DNA from 3 places in the Pseudomonas sp. AK106 genome. Region 3 is predicted to be linked to each of the others. Evidence: predicted binding sites of a transcription regulator. Region 3 holds the regulator's gene; each other region holds the start of a gene.
What was found. The regulator FliA, encoded in region 3, starts transcription of late flagellar genes. The targets are predictions, from matches to a motif close to CTAAAGTTTNNNNNNNNNNNGCCGNTAA.
Positions count from the first base shown of each region.

Region 1: M1E04_RS03650 (methyl-accepting chemotaxis protein) is a predicted target of FliA. The motif match lies at 3,695-3,722, and genes of this name have one in related genera.
Region 2: M1E04_RS11380 (methyl-accepting chemotaxis protein) is a predicted target of FliA. The motif match lies at 4,356-4,383, and genes of this name have one in related genera.

Region 1 covers NZ_CP096426.1:806,061-812,775, reverse strand. Annotated here, with positions in the region: gene ychF (redox-regulated ATPase YchF) at 1-566, shown strand, start outside; gene M1E04_RS03655 (class I SAM-dependent methyltransferase) at 654-1,310, opposite strand; gene M1E04_RS03650 (methyl-accepting chemotaxis protein) at 1,469-3,526, opposite strand; tRNA gene M1E04_RS03645 (tRNA-Met) at 3,960-4,036, shown strand; gene M1E04_RS03640 (hypothetical protein) at 4,471-5,175, shown strand; gene M1E04_RS03635 (aldehyde dehydrogenase (NADP(+))) at 5,317-6,715, shown strand, end outside.
Region 2 covers NZ_CP096426.1:2,521,606-2,528,320, reverse strand. Annotated here, with positions in the region: gene M1E04_RS11395 (DUF4946 domain-containing protein) at 118-621, opposite strand; gene gloA (lactoylglutathione lyase) at 822-1,352, shown strand; gene M1E04_RS11385 (sensor domain-containing diguanylate cyclase) at 2,341-4,149, opposite strand; gene M1E04_RS11380 (methyl-accepting chemotaxis protein) at 4,520-6,544, shown strand; gene M1E04_RS11375 (SMP-30/gluconolactonase/LRE family protein) at 6,592-6,715, opposite strand, start outside.
Region 3 covers NZ_CP096426.1:1,875,078-1,881,792, forward strand. Annotated here, with positions in the region: gene flhA (flagellar biosynthesis protein FlhA) at 214-2,343, shown strand; gene flhF (flagellar biosynthesis protein FlhF) at 2,355-3,698, shown strand; gene fleN (flagellar synthesis regulator FleN) at 3,816-4,649, shown strand; gene fliA (RNA polymerase sigma factor FliA) at 4,646-5,389, shown strand; gene M1E04_RS08575 (chemotaxis response regulator CheY) at 5,634-6,008, shown strand; gene M1E04_RS08580 (protein phosphatase CheZ) at 6,028-6,715, shown strand, end outside.

The DNA of each region.
Region 1 (6,715 bases), 1.1 Mb from region 3:
GCAGCCTGATGAAGAGCATGAGCGCCGATGAGAAAGCCGTCATCAAGGGCTTCCATCTGCTGACCACCAAACCGGTCATGTACATCGCCAACGTCGCTGAAGACGGTTTCGAGAACAACCCGCACCTTGACGTGGTTCGCGCGATCGCCGAAGAAGAAGGCGCCATGCTGGTGCCGGTCTGCAACAAGATCGAAGCGGAAATCGCCGAACTCGACGACGGCGAAGAAAAGGACATGTTCCTGGAGGCTCTGGGCCTTGAAGAACCTGGTCTGAACCGCGTGATCCGTGCCGGATACGAAATGCTGCACCTGCAGACCTACTTCACTGCCGGCGTCGAAGAAGTGCGTGCATGGACAGTCCGTGTCGGCGCCACCGCGCCACAGGCCGCCGGCGTGATCCACACCGACTTCGAAAAAGGCTTCATCCGCGCCGAGTGCGTCGCCTACAACGACTTCATCCAGTACAAGGGTGAAGCCGGTGCCAAGGAAGCGGGCAAATGGCGTCTGGAAGGTAAGGATTACATCGTCAAGGACGGCGACGTTCTGCACTTCCGCTTCAACGTCTAACGCCCTCGTGGACCTCCACGAACCTCGTTGAACGTCAAAGCCCGCGTATCACTCAGTGATCCGCGGGCTTTGTGGTTTTAGTGCAACTCAGACAATCGGCTGCGCTACGCGAAACAGCAGCACCACGCCTTCGCGCTTCAGCGTGACCTCGCGAAAGTGCGTCCGCAAATGCGCTTCGAAGCCGGCCTGAGTGTCCCCGCTATTTCCGAAAATGCCTTTCTTGTTGTAGACCGCCATCAGCTTGCGACCGAAGCCGTTGTGCCCCGCCTCGTCCCCTAGAATCGTTGCGCCAAACAAAACGCCGTCCGGGTTCAGGTTGTGCTTGAGCTGAGCGAAGATCGCCGCCTTGGCATCCGTCGGGCCTGGCAGGCAGTGCAGCAGGTAAAACAGCGATATCGAGTCGAAGCGTTCGTTGCCCGGGATCGGCGTCATTACGTCATGCTGAAGGGTGTGCGTGTCTGGCCGGCCGATCCTGCTTTTAGCGGCGGCGAGGCTGCTTGGATTGAGGTCCATGAGGGTGATGCGGGTGTTCGGCGGCAGCTTGGCTTTCGCCAGGTAATAACCCGTGCCGACGCCGATATCCAGATGGTGGGCACGCACACTGGCGCGGAAGAACGGCAAAAGCACCTCATCGGTTGGGCAGCGCCAGGCATACCGATTGGAAATGCCCAACACCCAGGCGTCGTACAACGCTAACGTCAGGGGCGAATAAACCGCCGCACCTGCGGCACTGCTGTCGGTCATGGAGAAATCCCCTACGGCGATGGGTATCAGAAGACGATGAGAAGGCGACGAATCTTATACGTCGCCAGCCGTTCCTCTTTCAACCCACGGCGCAGGGTGCGGCATGATGGCGCGCATGCAATCGCGGGCCGATCACCCTCACGCTTCGCCTGCGCGGCTTACCCCAACCGGAATCTCGCGGTGTTGTCGCTCAAGGCCCGGCTGCCTTTGGTCAGGGTGTCTGCGGCATGATTTACCGCACGCGCACCGTCAAGCAAGCGGCCAGCGGCCTGATCCACCTGCTGAATATTGCCGCTAACCTCGTCCGCCGTCGCGGCCTGCTCTTCGACTGCGGTGGCGATCTGCGCCAGCGTGTCAGTAACGATCTGCACCGCGCTGGCGATCTCTTCCAGCCGCTCGCCCAAGCCGGTCACCGACTGCGCGTCACTCACCGCCTGACCACACGCCGCCTCCATCAGGCTAACGGCCTGGCTGACGGTCGACCGCAGGCTGTCCACGGTCCCGGCAATTTGCGCGGTGGAAGCCTGTGTCCGCTGGGACAAACTGCGCACCTCGTCAGCGACCACGGCGAAGCCACGGCCTTGCTCGCCCGCACGCGCCGCTTCAATGGCAGCATTGAGCGCCAGCAGGTTGGTCTGTTCGGCGATGCCGCGAATGGTGTCCACCACGGACTGGATCTGCTGCCCCTGCTCGCTGACCTTGCTCAACGCATTAGCAGTGTCGGTCAACTTCTGGTTCAGTTGCTGAATACTCGCCGTGGTGCGCTGACTGTCGCGGCTGCTGTCTTCGGCGATGCGTCGGGTGGCCTGGGCGCTGCCGGATGCGGCTTCGCAACTGCGGGCAACCCCCATGGACGTCGCGGCCAGCTCGGTGGCCGCAGCGGCGATCTGGCTGATCTGCTGTTGTTGATCTTCCACTTCGTTGAGCGTGCTGCCTGACTGCGCATTGAGGGTCAGCACCGCAGAGCCCAGTTGCTGGGTTTCGTGGTTGACACCCAAGAGACTGGTGCGCAGTTGCACCACCGCGACGTTGAGGGCGGTGCTGATGGCTGCGAGTTCGTCACGCCCCTGAACGGCGACCTCGACGCACAGATTGCCGTCACGCAGCGACTCGGCCAGGGTCGTGATGCCCTTGGCGCTGCGCTGGATCGATGCCTGGAGGCACATGAAGAGATACAGCGCCGCGAGCGCTAGAATGCTGAAAATCGCAGCGATCGGCACGAACTGCAGAGTGGACTGCTCATGGTAATAATCGAGCCGGCTGGTCAATGATGAGAGCGATTGCTTGCGTAAGGCCGCCAATCCATCGCTGACACCGTCGACGCTGCGCTCGAACGCAGCAGGGTCGAGCTTGATGCTGCCGCCGAACACGCCGTCGTCGAGCACTTTCAATTCGTTATCAAGGCGCTGAAGACTGTCTTCATACTGACGCGTCCAGACCTCCATGCCCGGGTACGCTTTCGATTTCAGCGAGCTCACGGCTTTGACCAGTTGATCACGGGCGTCACCGATGCGACTGCGCAGGTCGCGCATCTGAAGACGGCTCTGCAACGAGAACTGCCCTGATGCGATCGACGACTGGCCGATACTCGCCATCCGCCCTACTCGCTCGACCAGTTCCGGCGCCTGCTGTGTGGCGATTTGCATCAGCAAGTAGGTTTCAAGCCAGGGATCAAGGATCAAGCCGCTGTCCATGGCGATCTGTTCACGCAGACTCTGCAGCGCCGTAAGGGCAGAGGTAAAACGATCGTAGCCGTCCGGCCACCAGCCGACGCTGCGCAGAGATTCCGAATCCATGCCTTTGACCGAGGCCTGCAGCGCTTGATACCGCGTCATGATGTCCGCGCTGGCGTTCTGTGCCTTGAGTTCATCGCCCAAGGACGCCAGGGTGCGGGTCAGGTCAGGGTTGGCGGCATCCAGCGCGTTCATGGCTGCCTTCGCGGCCGGCGTCGGATCACGAAGAATGTCGGCAGCCTTCCAGCGCGCGGCGCGGTTGCGCTGTGCTGTCAGTTGCACATCCAGCGCATCGAGTGCCATGAGCTGGCGCACACCGGCTTGCTCCTGAGAAATCACCTCCAGCTTGCTGCGGTAATCCTGGCCGATCATCCACAGGCTGCCCGCGAGCGGCAAGATGAACAGAAAGAAGAGCACCTGAAACTTGCGCGCGAACCCGAGACGTCCGAGCAGGCGGATGCCTGGCGACAAAAGACTCTGCATAACCGACCACTCCTCACCGACAGACGCTGCGCGACGAATGATCATCGCTGCGCTGCCTTACATTTTTTACCGGCAAAATGCCATGTCTATGTTTTAAAAACGATAACCGCCCATCTTTTGAACGAGGGGCGCACTCAGACTTATCGAAATCCGCAGCCACCTAGCTCTATAACGGCAGCGTTACGGCAGGCATAAGCAAGAACCGGACCGATAGCACGAGGCCATCAAACCGGGCACGAGATCGAGGACAGTGCACGCTGAGTGCGCGAAAGTGGGGCAAAAGCACTCAGCGCGAGGAGTGAAACTGTCACCAGCGTGCAGGGATGAGAAAATGGTAGAAGAGCCGGGAGGCTAACCGATTGATCGCGTGGATAAATTTTTTCAAAGAGACGCTTGACACATATCCGATCTGAGCGAATAATGCGCGCCACTTGGCTACATAGCTCAGTTGGTTAGAGCATAGCATTCATAATGCTGGGGTCCGGGGTTCAAGTCCCTGTGTAGCCACCAAGTACCTCAACAAAGCCCGCCTTGTGCGGGCTTTGTTGTTTCTGGCGTTCTGTGCCTAAGGCGGGATCCCAAATCGCCGATAGCCCTGTACTGCATCTCGCAGTGCACGGAGGCAATATGAAAAAGATCGCTATCGCTGGACTGGTCGCTCTGCTTTCAATCGTTTCACTTTCCGCGTCGGCGTGTCCGAAAGGGACGCATCCAACAGGCGGGACGGGCTCACACCATAAAGGTGGCACCTGCGTGTAAGACTAGCCCGGCAATTGCCGGGCTTTTTGATTCCGTAGTCTGCGCGCATCCAACGCCAATCGCCCTGCGGTCCGGGCGAAGACGGCAATCCGTGACAACGGCGCCCTCGTCCAATAGATTACGCCCCTCGAAACGCCCCGAGCTTTTCGCGCCTCAACCCCAGTTAACGAAGCAGTGGATGTTCAATGTCTGATTCCCATACCGATCCGGCGGCAAACGCCGTGTCGTCGAAGCAAGCCTACGAAGAAGCCATCAACCTTTCACAACATGTGCCACAGGCCAAAACCATCAGCGAGATGGTGCTGGACGCATTCCAGAGCGCCAAGGAAAGCGACCAGATTCGCGATCTGCGCCTGGCCATACGCGCCGCCCATGACCGATTCGATGATGACCAGGCCTACGAGCTGATGGGTCAGCTTAAGCAGCTCAAGGACGCCGAAGCCGCCGACATGGCCGCGCTCGAAGACCTGAGCGCGAAGTTTCCGATCAGCCGGATTCTCTCCAGCTATAAAGACGACCCGAGTTTTCAGGAGCTCGTCTACAGCCTGGCGTTGAAGGTGCTCAATCAGACGCATCAAGCGGTCAGCAACCCGAGCGGCGGCAAGAGCAAAGCGGCGCGGCCGAAGAAGGAAGCCGAGGTTTTCGTCATCAGCAAGGACGGCGCCAGCGTCACCCTGCCCCTGCGCACGCCGCGCTCGAAAGCCAACGCGGACCGCGAAGCCTTTGAATTCCTCGGCTTCTCGTTCATCGGTGAAGGCGATGACGCCGAGCTGCAGAGCGAAGTGTTCGTGGACAAGGACGGCAACCAGCAGCCGGCCACGCGCAAAAACATTGTCAGCGCGATCCAGCAGCAAACTGCGTTTGAGGGATTCAGCGCCGTTCAGCAATAAGCTGCAGCCATAGGCGCGTCCATAAGCTCAACAGCAAGCTCAACACCCGCACCGGTGGCGATCGCAGCGCCATGATGTAACCTCAATGGCTGGCCACAGCGGTACCCACTGGCGGTCGCCGCCCTCGAGAGGTGTTGAGCAATGCAGATTCTTGGTGAAACGATCATCGGACAACGCGCTGTACAAGGTCAGGGCGGAGAAGTTTTCGCCCTCGCCGCCGCCACCGGTGAACCCCTGACGCCGTCGTTTAGTGCCAGCACGCTGGAGGATGTAAACGCTGCGTGTGAACTGGCCGAAGCGTCATTCGACCGTTATCGGCAACTGAGTGACGACCAGCGCGCCAGCTTCCTTGAAGCCATCGCCCAAGGCCTTGTGGATCTGGGCGATGTGCTGACCGAGCGCGTTCATGTCGAAAGCGGCCTGCCCAAGCCACGCCTGGAAGGCGAGCGGATGCGCACGGTCAATCAGCTGAAACTGTTTGCCAGTCTGCTGCGTGACGGACGCTGGCACGGTGCCGTGGTCGACACTGCGATGCCGGAGCGCCAACCACTGCCGCGCGCCGACCTGCGTCTGCGGCGCATCGGTCTTGGTCCGGTGGCGGTGTTCGGTGCGAGCAACTTCCCCCTTGCCTTCTCGGTTGCCGGCGGCGACACCGCTTCTGCGTTGGCGGCCGGCTGCCCGGTCATCGTCAAGGCGCACCCGGCCCACTTGGGCACCAGCGAACTGGTGGGACGCGTGATCCAGAAAGCGGCGCGCGACACCGGCATGCCGGAAGGCGTGTTCTCACTGCTGATCGACAAGGACATTGCTGTCGGCCAGGCGCTGGTCAGTCATCCCTTGATTCAAGCAGTGGGTTTCACTGGCTCGCGTCGTGGTGGTTTGGCGCTAGTGGCGGCCGCCCAGGCGCGTCCGGTGCCGATCCCGGTGTATGCCGAGATGAGCAGCATCAACCCGGTGTTCCTGCTGCCGGCTGCTTTGCTGGCCCGCGCCGAAACCATCGCCAAGGGGTTTGTCGAGTCGCTGGTCATGGGCGCCGGGCAGTTCTGTACCAACCCGGGCATCCTGCTGGCACTGGAAAGCGACGCGCTGGAAACATTCGTGTCGGCCTCGGCCAAGGCGCTGTCTGACAAGCTGCCGACCACCATGCTGACGCCGAACATCCACGGCGCTTACTGCAACGGCCTGAATAACCTGCACAGCGCATCCGGCGTGACGCTGGTGGCTGAAGGTCAGGAAGCCGACGGTTCATTCCAGGCCCGCCCGGCCTTGTTCCGCACCGACTCAGCCACATTCCTCGCCAACCCCGCGCTGGAGGACGAGAACTTCGGCCCAAGCGCGCTGCTGATTGTCTGCTCCGACGTCGCCGACCTGCAGAAGGTTGCTGCCAGCTTCGATGGGCAACTGACCGTGACGCTGCAGTTCGACGACGGCGACGAGGCGACCGCCCAGTCGCTGCTGCCGATCCTGGAACGCAAGGCGGGACGGATTCTGTTCAATGACTTCCCGACCGGCGTCGAAGTGAGCTATTCAATGGTCCATG
Region 2 (6,715 bases), 650 kb from region 3:
CTTCACATTTTTTTCACACCGGTTTGTAGAGGATAGAGGCTGCTAAAGGATTAGCGCCCCAATGCCCGCTTCGGCGGGCTTCTTTATGCCCGCGATTTGTCCAGACCCCGCCTTGATCTACGGCGCCGCTCCCAGCCGCAGACCATTCCTGATCTGCAACACCTCCTCTTTATGGGCCGCGTAGCCTTCCGCCGAGCCGGCATACGACAACGACCACGCCAACTCGGGATTGGCCGCCGCCACCAGCGTCTGGGTCATGACGTGATTGCCGTTCTGGGTGATGGTGCACGTGGTTTCCATGGCTGGAATGTCGCTCAGCGTGCTGTCCTTCATCCGCGTGCAGACACTCTGAAAACCGCCGCGGGCAAAATTGACCTGAACCGCCTTGCGCATGGCCAGCAGCACGCCCTGTACGTTGACCGAATGGCCGGGCTGCAGCTGCGTCTGGGTCAGCTCCACGACCATGGCCGGATCACCGTTCTGATCGTTTTTGACCGCACGCTGTCGTAGTTGCACGGCGGGCTGGCCTTCGCTCGCCGGCGGCTGGGGCAAGGCTTCAACGTCCCAGCCTTCGGGCCAGATGATCATGGCGTCAGCTGAAGACGCGACGCCCGGAATCATCAGCACGAAACAGAAAGCAACGCGGGCGCATGAGCGCAATAAGAGATGCATGGGCGGTACCTGAAGGTCGAGCCGCAAAGTGTGGGCTGGTCATGCAGTGTCTACAAGCCGGAAGCCGCGTTTTATGCGCCTTCGGTTTGGCGCGTCAGCCATGAGCCCGTATCATTACGCAACATTTTAGCGTTAACCCGGAGACAACCATGAGTCTGCACGACCTGAACACTTTCCCCGGCGTCACGGCCACCCCGGACGCCTCGACCGCACAATTCGTGTTCAACCACACCATGTTGCGGGTCAAGGACGCCACCGCTTCCCTGGACTTCTATACCCGCGTGCTGGGCTTCAGCCTGGTGGAAAAGCGCCACTTCGCGGAAGCCGAATTCAGCCTGTACTTCTTGGCGCTGGTCGACAAAGCACAGATCCCGCAGGACGACGCCGAGCGTAACGTCTGGATGAAAGGCATTCCCGGTGTCCTCGAGCTGACCCACAACCACGGCACCGAGAAAGACCCTGAGTTTTCCTATCACAACGGCAACACCGACCCGCGCGGCTTCGGTCATATCTGCATCTCGGTGCCGGACATACACGCCGCCTGTGCGCGCTTCGAAGAACTGGGCGTGGACTTCCAGAAACGCCTGACCGACGGCCGCATGAAAAGCCTGGCCTTCATCAAGGACCCGGATGGCTACTGGGTCGAAATCATCCAGCCAACGCCGGTAACGGGCGAGTAATCACGCTCGATCAGTGGGACCGGCCTTGATAGGGACAGGACTGGCGTTGACGCCGACCGTAGGACCGGCTTTAGCCGGGAAGGCGTCAGGCGTCACGCCGCAAAATTGAGGGTGTTCACGCTGGCCTCTTCCCGGCTGAAGCCGGTCCCACTAAAAGCATCGCGTGCATGCAGTGAGGGTGGCTGCGACCGCGACCGTAGGGCTGGCTTTAGCCGGGAAAGCATGAGGCGTCACACCGCAAAATTGTGGTTGTTCACGCTGGCCTCTTCCCGGCTGAAGCCGGTCCCACTAAAAGCAGCGCGTGCGTCCAGCGAGATTGGCTGAAGCAGCACCCACTAAAACCCATGCATGCTGTGAGGTGGCTGCGACCTCGACCGTAGGACAGGCTTTAGCCGGGAAGGCGTCATGCGTCACACTGCAGAAATGAGGGTGTTCACGCTGGCCTCTTCCCGGCTAAAGCCGGTCCTACTAAAAGCATCGCGTGCATCCAGCATGATTGGCTGCGACCTCGACCGTAGGACCGGCTTTAGCCGGGAAGGCGTCAGGCGTCACACCGCAAAATTGAGGATGTTCACGCTGGCCTCTTCCCGGCTAAAACCGGTCCTACTAGAAGAATCGCATCCGTCCAGCGAGATTGGCTGAAGCAGCACCCACTAAAACCCATGCATGCTGTGAGGGTGGCTGCGACCGCGACCGTAGGACCGGCTTTAGCCGGGAAGGCGTCAGGCGTCACACCGCAAAATTGTGGGTGTTCACGCCGGCCTCTTCCCGGCTGAAGCCGGTCCTACTAAAAGCAGCGCGTGCATCCGGCAAGATTGGCTGAAGCAGCACCCACTAAAACCCATGCATGCAGTGAGTGTGGCTGCGACCTCGACCGTAGGACCGGCTTTAGCCGGGAAGGCGTCAGGCGTCACAACGCAAAATTGTGGGTGTTCACGCTGGCCTCTTCCCGGCTGGAGCCGGTCCTGCAATGGAAACCCGGCCGGCGTCACGCCGCTTCTATCACCTGATCCGTATCACCCAGATCCGCATAAATCTGCGCGTTCGACGGTTCAGGGGTAAACGTCAGCGCAATGTTCTGGCACTGCTGCTTAAGCTGTTGCAGCTTCAGCGGCCGGCTCAGGAAATAGCCCTGGGCTTCTTCGCAGCCGAAATCACGGACCAGGCTCATGCAGCGAAAGGTTTCGACGCCTTCCGCGACGGTGCGATAACCCAGTTCACTGGCCAGGTGCAGCACGGACCGGGCGATGATGCGGTTGCGCGGGTTGCTCTCCAGGTCCGTCACCAGGGATTTGTCCAGCTTGAGGATATTGGCCGGGATCTCGTGCAGATAGGCAAAGTTGCTGTAGCCCGCGCCGAAATCGTCGATGGCCACGTCAACGCCCAGCTCGCGAATGCGGGTGAGCTGCGCGATGACGCGTTTGTCGGCACGAATCCACTCGCCTTCGGTGATCTCGACTTCCAACCGTGCGGGTGCAACGCCGTGTTTTTCGCAGGCGCTCTGCAACGTCAGGGCGATGTCCAGGTCGGAGAAGTCCAGCGGCGACAGGTTGAGCGACAGCCGCACTTCATCGTCGATCCAGCCGCTGAGGTCGGTCAGCGCCCGGTCGATGACCCAGCGGGTCACGGTGCTGATCCTGCCGGCGCCCTCGATCAACGGAATGAACTCATCCGGCCCGATCTTGCCGAGCATCGGATGGGTCCAGCGAATCAGCGCCTCGACGCTGAGCAGGCGGCCATCCTGCAAGCTGAAACGTGGCTGGTACTCCAGAAAGATGTCGCCACTGACCAGCGCGTCGGCGAGTTCATTGAGCAGGGTCAAGGCGCGACGCTGGGCGCAATCCTCCGCCTCGTCATACGCCGCCCACGGCACCTGCCGATAGACGGCCCTGCCCGCCGCGTGGGTCGCTTTGCCCATGAGCGCAGCGGCGGAGTTCTGACCATCGTCACAGCACGCCAGCCCCACGGCCACCTGCTGATGGGTGAAAGGCTCGGTGATCACCGCCAACAGCATGCGAACCAGGTCATCCCGGCGAGAGCGCTCGCAGCTCATCTGCAGGCAGAAATCCAGGTCGCTGACGTGATACAGCTCAGCAATCCCATCCAGACGGCGACGCAGGCAGTTGGCCATATCGCGGCGCGTCTGTTGCGCATCCAGGTTGCTGTTCACGCTGACATCCGCAGCGCTCGCCATCGGCTGGGTGCGGATCACCACCATCAGCCGCACCTGACTCCCGGTGACCGCAACGTCCTGGGTGTCCAGCAAGAACTGCTGCAAATTCGGCAGGCGGCTGACCGGGTGGCGGTAGCGCATCGCCTGGCATTGTTCGACCTGGCCCATGACCAGTTGCGCAAAATCTTCGAGGACAGCCACTTCGTCGGGCTGAAGCGTGCGAGGGACAGTGTCGATCAGGCAAAAGCTGCCGAGCACATCACCGTGGTGATTACACAACGGGGCACCGGCGTAGAAACGGATGCCATCAGGCTGGGTGACCAGCGCGTTGTCGACAAAGCGCGGATCCAGGCGAGCGTCATTGACCACCATGACTTCGGCGTTCTGGATGGTGTAGCGGCAGAATGACTGCTCTATGGGCGTCTGACTCGCGTCAAACCCCACACGGCCCGGAAACCACTGCCGATCTTTTTCCACCAGGGACACCAGCACCGTCGGCACGCGAAAGTGCGCGGCAGCCAAGCGGCACAGGCGGTCGAAATCCTCGCTGTGAGCGGTTTCGAGCCATTGCAAAGCGTGAACCGCGGACAGGCGCTTCTGCTCAATTTCCAGCGAACAGTTCATGGCGTGCGCCCTCCGTTCTAAAAATACGGGTTAGATGATATCTCATGGCCATCATTGCCCGCTCAGGATCATGACGGGTGGTCAATGACCGACGATCAGGGGCAAAACAGAGTTCGGCTGAGCTGAGAAAGACTGATATCACAAAGACATCACTTAATCGGTTCAGTTCCAAAGCTGTACAAATATATATTGTTGTATAAGTTTTTATAAAGTTAATACCATACCGGCCGACAGATGGACTGGAGCGAGGCGCAATCAGCCATAGCGCCTTCTCCTCCCAGAGACGTCGTCACCGCACTCCGACCCGAGAAAAAGGACCGTTCTCACCGACAACAACCCAATCGCCCCGCTTCGGGGCTTTGAGAACAGTATGAATATTCTTTCCCCTGCCGTGTACCTGACCAACCGACTGCGCTTTCCTGCCAAATTCGCACTGCTCGCCATCATCGTTTTGCTCCCACTGGGGCTGTTGGGCGCGCGCCTGCTGCATCAGCTCAACGCCAGCATTGATAACATCCACTCCGAAGAAGTCGGCCAGCGTTACCTGATGGACGTCACCCCCGTACTGCGCCTGTCGATGCTGCAGCGGGCATTGACCAACCGCCTGCTCAGCGGGGATGAGACAGCCCAGGCTGACCTCGCCGCCAATCAGACCAAACTCCTGGATGCCTACACCAAGCTGGAAGCCACGGACCGCCAGTTCACCGTCGAGCTGGAAACAGCCGACCGCGTGCAGCGCCTGCGCTCCGGCGCAGAAGGGCTGATCAGCCAGACTAAAGCCGGTGCCGATCAAGCGACCCTGTTCGATGCATGGAGCGATCAGATGACCCAGACGCTGAACTTCATCTACTTCATCTCCGCCACCTCCGGGATGGTGCTGGACGAAGACTACGCCTCGCTGTTCCTGATCGATCAGAGCACCCTGCGACTGCCACGCCAGATCAACGTCGTCGGCCAGTTGCGCGGTCTGGCCAGTGGTCTGCATGAAGGGCAACCGCTGACCGACGCCACCCGTGGCACGATCAAATCGCTGCTCAAGCAAGAAACCCAGATTCGCCAGGAGCTGCTGCAGAGCCTCAACCTGCTGCGCCGTAAGGAAACAGCCCTCGCCGATCGCATCCAGTCCCCCGTCAGCAGCGGGCTGTCCAGCCTGGACAGCTTTCGCAGTGACCTGCAAACCTTGATCACCTCACCACAGAACACCATCACCGGGATGCAGGGCCTGCCGACCAAAGGCAACGCCGTGGTGGCCGAGCTGTATAAGGCGCAGGACGCCTTGCAGGCAGCGCTGTCGGCGGTGCTGGAACAACGGGTTCACGACAAGTCGGCCGAACGCACCGCCATGCTGGCGATGTTCGCCATCGCCGGTCTGCTGCTGATTTATGCGTTCAGCGGTATCTATAGCGCGATGCGCCAAGCCATGGAAGCCATGTTGAGCGCCACCCGTCGTATCGCCCAGGGCGACCTCACCGCCCGTGTCAACGTGGCGGGCAAAGACGAAATGGCCGACATCGGCACCGGCTTGAATCACATGGTCCAGGCGTTTGGTGAATCCCTCGCCCAGGTCGAGCGCAGTTCGCGCTCGGTATCCGACGCCGCGACCCGCCTGAGTGCATCCATCGACCGCGCCAAAGTGTCGATGAACGCCCAGCAAGGCGAAACCGAGCAGGTTGCCACCGCCATCAACGAAATGACCGCCAGTGTCGCCGACGTCGCCCAGAACACCGAAGGCGCGGCGCGTGCAGCGGAACAGGCCAGCCAGGCATCCGGCAAAGGCCTGGGCGTCATGCAGCAGACCCGCCAGACCATCGAAGCACTGGCCGGCGAAGTCGACCTCAGCGCGCAAAAGGTCGCGGCCCTCGCGCTGCACAGCCAGGAGATCGGCGGGGTCATTGAAGTGATCCGCAACATCGCCGACCAGACCAACCTGCTTGCCCTCAATGCCGCCATCGAAGCCGCCCGCGCCGGTGAGCAGGGCCGTGGCTTTGCTGTGGTCGCGGATGAAGTGAGAACCCTGGCTTCACGCACTCAGAACTCCACCGCGGAAATCCAGCGGATCATCCAGCAGCTGCAACTGGCGACCAACGCGGCCGTTGACCAGATGAAAGCGGGCAAGGACCGGGCGCAGGATTGCCTGAGCTCGGCCGATCAGACGTCCTCGAGCCTGAACGCGATCAACGAAGGCGTCGAGTCGATCGTCGGCATGAACACCCAGATTGCCAGCGCTGCCGTGCAGCAGCACGCCGTGTCCGAAGACATCAACCGCAACGTCACCGAGATCCGCAACGGCACCTTCGTGTTGATGGAAGGCATCGAGGACAACGCGGTAACGGCGGACGAACTGTCGCTGCTGGCCGGCGAACTGCGCACCGTGGTCGGCCGTTTCAAGCTCTGAGAACAGGGCGCGCGGCGTAAATCCCGCGCGCCTTGACCTGTCATCGCTCAAGGCACCTGAGCCCCCGCCACCGCTACGTACACCGAATACAACGACGTATTGGCGGTGATGAACAGGCGGTTGCGCCGCGGGCCGCCGAAGGTCAGGTTGGCGACCTTCTCCGGCAGGCGA
Region 3 (6,715 bases):
GTGCTTTTCCAAGTAACTCGCCGAAGGCGAAATGTCTGCCGTTAGGCAGATGCCTTTGATCTTGACTCATCCGGCACCCGACGGAAATCGCGGATCTGAATACTGGCACTCTGATATTTTCAACCCACTGTCAAATGTTGGACCCCTTCTTGCAATAACCCCGATACAACGCTTCGGCGTCAAAAGATTGATTTAACGCGCAGGTGCCCATCGGTGGAACGCTCACAACTCATCTCCCACGCCAGAACCGGATTGATCGGCCTGGGCCGTGGACAACTTGGCGTACCGCTACTGCTCCTCGTCATGCTCGCCATGATGATGCTGCCCATGCCGCCGTTCCTCCTGGACGTCTTCTTCACCTTCAACATCGCCCTGTCCATCGTCGTCCTGCTCGTCTGTATCTACGCCCTGCGGCCCCTCGACTTCTCCGTATTCCCGACCATCCTCCTCGTCGCCACCCTGCTGCGACTGGCCCTCAACGTCGCCTCCACCCGCGTCGTCATGCTCCACGGCCAGGACGGCCACGCCGCCGCCGGTAAAGTCATTCAGGCGTTTGGTGAAGTCGTCATCGGCGGCAACTACGTCGTCGGTATCGTCGTCTTCGCCATCCTCATGATCATCAACTTCGTCGTCGTCACCAAAGGTGCCGGGCGCATCTCCGAAGTGAGCGCGCGCTTCACCCTCGACGCCATGCCCGGCAAACAGATGGCCATCGACGCCGACCTCAACGCCGGCCTCATCGACCAGCCCGAAGCCAAACGCCGTCGCCTCGAAGTCGCCCAGGAAGCCGAGTTCTACGGCTCCATGGACGGTGCCAGCAAATTCGTCCGCGGTGACGCCATCGCCGGCCTGCTCATCCTCTTCATCAACCTCATCGGCGGCATGCTGGTGGGCATCCTGCAACACGGCATGACCTTCGGCGACGCCGGCAAGGTCTACGCGCTGCTGACCATCGGTGACGGTTTGGTGGCGCAATTGCCATCACTGCTGCTGTCCACTGCGGCCGCGATCATGGTGACCCGTGCGTCCGGTTCGGAAGAAATGGGCAAGCTGGTGGGCCGCCAGATGTTCGCCTCCCACAAGGCACTCGCTGTGTCCGCCGGGATCATGATCGTCATGGGCCTGGTCCCGGGCATGCCGCACTTCTCCTTCATCAGCCTCGGCCTGGTCGCCGCCGGCGGCGCCTACCTGCTGTGGAAGAAAGAGAACCAGGTCAAGCTCGCGGCGGTGCAGGAGGTCAAGCGTCAACAAGAGCTGCTGCCATCGCCGACCCGTGCGCAGGAATCCAAGGAGCTGGGCTGGGACGACGTCACCCCGATCGACATGATCGGCCTGGAAGTCGGTTACCGCCTGATTCCGCTGGTGGACCGCAACCAGGGTGGTCAATTGCTGGCGCGGATCAAGGGCGTACGCAAGAAGCTCTCCCAGGAGCTGGGCTTCCTCATGCCGACCGTGCACATTCGCGACAACCTCGACCTGGCGCCCAGCGCCTATCGCCTGACGCTCATGGGCGTGACCCTGGCCGAAGCCGAGATCTACCCCGACCGCGAACTGGCCATCAACCCCGGCCAGGTATTTGGCAGCCTCAACGGCATCACTGCCAAAGACCCGGCGTTTGGACTGGAGGCCGTGTGGATCGAAATCAGCCAGCGCGCCCAGGCGCAATCCCTCGGTTACACCGTGGTGGACGCCAGTACCGTGGTGGCGACCCACTTGAACCAGATTCTCTACAAGCACTCTCATGAACTGATCGGCCACGAGGAAGTCCAGCAATTGATGACCCTGCTGGCCAAGGGATCGCCAAAACTGGCGGAAGAGCTGGTCCCGGGTGTGCTGTCGCTGTCGGCCCTGCTGAAGGTGCTGCAGGCGCTGCTCGCCGAACAGGTACCGGTTCGCGACATCCGCTCCATCGCCGAGGCCATCGCCAACAACGCTGCGCGTAGTCAAGATACCGCCGCGCTGGTGGCTGCAGTACGGGTCGGATTGTCCCGCGCAATCGTCCAAAGCATTGTCGGCATTGAGCCGGAGCTGCCTGTGATCACCCTTGAACCAAGGTTGGAACAGATATTGCTAAATAGTCTGCAGAAGGCAGGTCAGGGTCAGGAAGAAGGCGTTCTCCTCGAACCGAGCATGGCTGAGAAACTTCAGCGCTCGTTGATCGAAGCGGCGCAGCGTCAGGAGATGCAGGGGCAGCCGGTTATTTTGTTGGTCGCAGGTCCGGTTCGCGCCATGTTGTCTCGCTTTGGACGGTTGGCTGTACCGAATATGCATGTTTTGGCTTACCAGGAAATTCCTGACAATAAGCAAGTCACCATCGTAGCGACTGTCGGGCCTAACGGCTGAGGTAGTGAGTCATGCAAGTTAAGCGTTTTTTCGCCGCCGATATGCGACAAGCCATGAAACTGGTTCGCGATGAGCTGGGCGCTGAAGCCGCCATCATCGGGAACCGGCGGATCGCCGGCGGCGTGGAACTGACCGCGGCCCTGGACTACAAGTTGTCTGCGCTGGCCCCCCGTGTGCCGAACATCGAACTCGAAGAAGAGCTGCGCAAGACTCAGTCGCGCATCGTCACCGCCCAGGCGGAGCTGACCCACCGCAGCGAGCTGGACACTGTCGCCAATCGCCAGTTGTTCGTCGGTCTGGCGATGGATGACAGCAAGCAGATCGAACCGACCCTGGAAGAACCGTTTCGCCCGTCGGTCCACGCCGCTGTTGCCGCCGAGCGTGCCGAACGCAACGCCGAGCCTGCCGTCGGCGACCGTGCCTACGAAGCGATGCGCTCCGAATTGAACGGCCTGCGCGAACTGCTGGAAGTCCAGCTGGGCTCGCTGGCCTGGAACCAGCTGCAAGGCAGCCGTCCGCAGCAGGCCAACCTGTGGCGCCGTCTGCAACGCGTTGGTCTCTCCGGCCCACTGTCTCGCGATCTCTTGGCGATGGTCCCGGAATCCGGTGATCAGGCTCACACCTGGCGCATGCTGCTGGCCCATCTGGCCCGCATGATTGCCACGCCGGACATCGAGCCACTGGAGGAGGGCGGTGTGATTGCCATGGTCGGCCCTGCCGGCATGGGTAAAACCACCACGCTGGCTAAACTGGCGGCCCGATATGTGTTGAAATACGGCGCGCAAAATATCGCGCTGGTGAGCATGGACAGTTTCCGCATTGGCGCTCAGGAACAGCTTAAAACCCTGGGCCGGATCCTCAATGTACCGGTCACCCACGTCGACCCGGGCCAGTCCCTGGCACAGGCGCTGGAGCCGCTGTTGCGCAAGCGCGTGGTGTTGATCGACACCGCCGGCCTGCAAGCCAGCGATCCGGCACTGCGTCTGCAACTGGAAACCCTCGCCGGCCGTGGCATCAAGGCGCGCAACTACCTGGTGCTGGCAACAACCAGCCAGAAGCAGGTGTTGTCAGCGGCTTATCACAGTTACAAACGTTGCGGCCTGGCCGGGTGCATCCTGACCAAGCTCGACGAAACGGCCAGCCTCGGCGAAGTGCTCAGCCTGGCCGTGACACACGAACTGCCTGTGGCCTATCTCACGGATGGCCCACGGATACCGGATGATCTGCATTTGCCGCGTCGGCACCAATTGGTGAGCCGGGCTGTGAGTGTGCAGATGCAGGAAGAGCCTAGCGAGGAAGCGATGGCGGATATGTTTGCGGATCTTTATCACAGCACCGGCAAGCGTGCGGGCTAGGTAGAGAAATGACAGTGGAATTTTCCTGCATCGATGGTCTGCCAGGCATTGTTCAGGCACTGAACGTGCAGCCCGACATGTGGCTTAGGTCTAAGCAAGACAAGGTAAACAATTAACATGGGCAGCATGCATCCCGTACAGGTTATCGCGGTGACCGGTGGCAAAGGTGGCGTAGGCAAGACCAACGTTTCAGTGAATCTTTCACTGGCGCTGGCCGAGCTGGGACGTCGCGTCATGCTGCTGGACGCCGATCTGGGTCTGGCCAACGTCGACGTATTGTTGGGTCTGACCCCCAAGCGCACCCTGGCTGACGTCATCGAAGGGCGGTGCGAGCTGCGCGATGTCCTGCTGCAGGGCCCGGGCGGCGTACGCATCGTGCCGGCGGCATCGGGCACCCAGAGCATGGTCCACCTGACCCCGGCGCAGCATGCCGGGCTGATTCAGGCTTTCAGTGACATCGGCGACAACCTCGATGTGCTGGTCATTGATACGGCCGCCGGCATCGGCGAGTCGGTCGTGAGCTTTGTCCGCGCCGCCCAGGAAGTGCTGCTGGTGGTGTGCGACGAGCCCACGTCGATCACCGACGCCTACGCCCTGATCAAACTGCTCAACCGCGATTACGGCATGAACCGCTTCCGCGTCCTGGCCAACATGGCCCAGAGCCCGCAGGAAGGGCGCAACCTCTTCGCCAAGCTGACGAAAGTCACCGACCGTTTTCTCGACGTGGCCCTGCAGTATGTAGGCGCCGTGCCGTACGACGAATGCGTACGCAAGGCCGTGCAGAAACAGCGCGCCGTGTACGAAGCGTTTCCGCGTTCCAAATGTGCCCTGGCGTTCAAGGCCATCGCGCAGAAAGTCGACACCTGGCCGCTGCCGGCGAACCCGCGCGGTCACCTGGAATTTTTCGTAGAACGCCTCGTGCATCACACCAGCGCAGGGCCCGTCTCATGACAGCAAGTGGCTATCGCATGTACAGCAAATCGTCCAAAGACTCCCAGTATGAGCTGATCGAGCGTTATGCACCGCTGGTCAAACGAATCGCCTACCACTTGCTGGCGCGTCTGCCGGCCAGTGTGCAGGTCGAGGATTTGATTCAGGCGGGCATGATTGGCTTGCTTGAAGTCTCGACCAAATACGACTCCACCAAAGGGGCCAGTTTCGAGACGTACGCGGGTATTCGTATCCGTGGCGCGATGCTCGACGAAGTGCGCAAGGGGGACTGGGCACCGCGCTCGGTCCACCGCAACACGCGCATGGTCAGCGACGCGATTCGTGCAATCGAAGCAAAAACCGGCCGTGACGCTAAAGATCACGAGGTTGCTGCCGAACTTGAATTGAGTCTCGACGATTACTACGGGATTTTGAACGATACCCTGGGCAGCCGCCTGTTCAGTTTCGACGACCTGTTGCAGGACGGCGAACACGAAGGGCTGCACGAGGACGGCGCGAGCCAGTCCCTCGAACCGTCGCGGGATCTGGAAGACGAGCGCTTCCAGGCCGCGCTGGCCGAGGCGATCGCCAACTTGCCCGAACGTGAACGCCTGGTCTTGTCGCTGTACTACGACGAAGAGCTGAACCTCAAGGAAATCGGTGAGGTCCTGGGGGTCAGCGAATCGCGTGTCAGCCAGCTGCACAGTCAATGCGCGGCGCGGTTGCGCGGTCGTCTTGGCGAGTGGCGCGCACGTTCGTGAATCAGGCGCAGGCCATGAGGCCTGCGTGTTTTGCTTGTAAGACCGGCTGTGCAAGACGTGAGCGGGAAGCAAAAGAGACACGGCAGGAGTCGGTCGAACCGGGTCGTAGATGATCCGGTTTCGCTGCGCTCGTTCCGGTCGATTGAAATCCCTTTTTCATGTTCGGCACAGCCGGTATTGATTGGACGCGCGTTCAGGTGCTGAACGCGTTAAAGACTGCTTGGAGGTCGAATTGGACAAGAACATGAAAATCCTCATCGTTGATGACTTCTCAACGATGCGGCGGATCATAAAAAACCTGTTGCGTGACCTTGGGTTCACCAACACGGCCGAAGCAGATGACGGACTCACCGCATTGCCCATGCTGCAAAGCGGCGCTTTTGACTTCCTCGTCACTGACTGGAACATGCCGGGCATGTCCGGCATCGACCTGTTGCGTCAGGTGCGTGCCGACGAGCGTCTGCGCAGTCTGCCGGTGCTGATGGTGACTGCCGAAGCCAAGCGCGAGCAGATCATCGAAGCCGCTCAGGCCGGTGTGAACGGCTACGTGGTGAAGCCGTTCACCGCGCAAGTGCTCAAAGAAAAAATCGAAAAAATATTTGAGCGCGTCAATAGCTGATGTCCGCTGCGAGGGCGCTATGGATTCCAAAGATTCGACAATGGGTGACTTTGAGTCAACCCTGAAGAAACACGCACAAGAGCTGGTCGCGAGCCTTGAAAAAGGCAAGTTCGGCGACGCCGTGCAACTGATCCATGAGCTTAACCAGACCCGCGACCGCGGCCTGTATCAGGAAGTCGGCAAACTGACGCGCGAGCTGCACAGCGCGATCGTCAACTTCCAGATCGACCCGAACATGCCCCAGGCCGAGGAGGTCTCCCAGATCACCGACGCCACCGAGCGGCTGTCGTACGTGGTCAGGCTGACCGAAAACGCGGCCAACCGGACCATGGACCTGGTGGAGCAGAGCACGCCGTTGATGCACGGGCTCAGTGACGACGCCAAGGCGTTGAGCGCCGATTGGGGACGCTTCATGCGCCGCGAAATCAGCGCCGAAGAGTTCCGTGATCTGGCCCGCCGCGTCGATGTGTTCCTGACCCGCAGCGAGAAAGAGACCACCGAAGTCTCCGCGCACCTGAACGACATTCTGCTCGCTCAGGATTACCAGGACCTCACCGGTCAGGTGATCAAGCGCGTGACCACGCTGGTCACCGAAGTCGAGCGCAATCTGCTCAAGCTGGTGCTCATGGCGAGCCAGGTGGACCGCTTCGCGGGCATCGAGCACGACCAGGAAATGTTCCGTCAGCAAAAAGAACAAGAAAAACTTC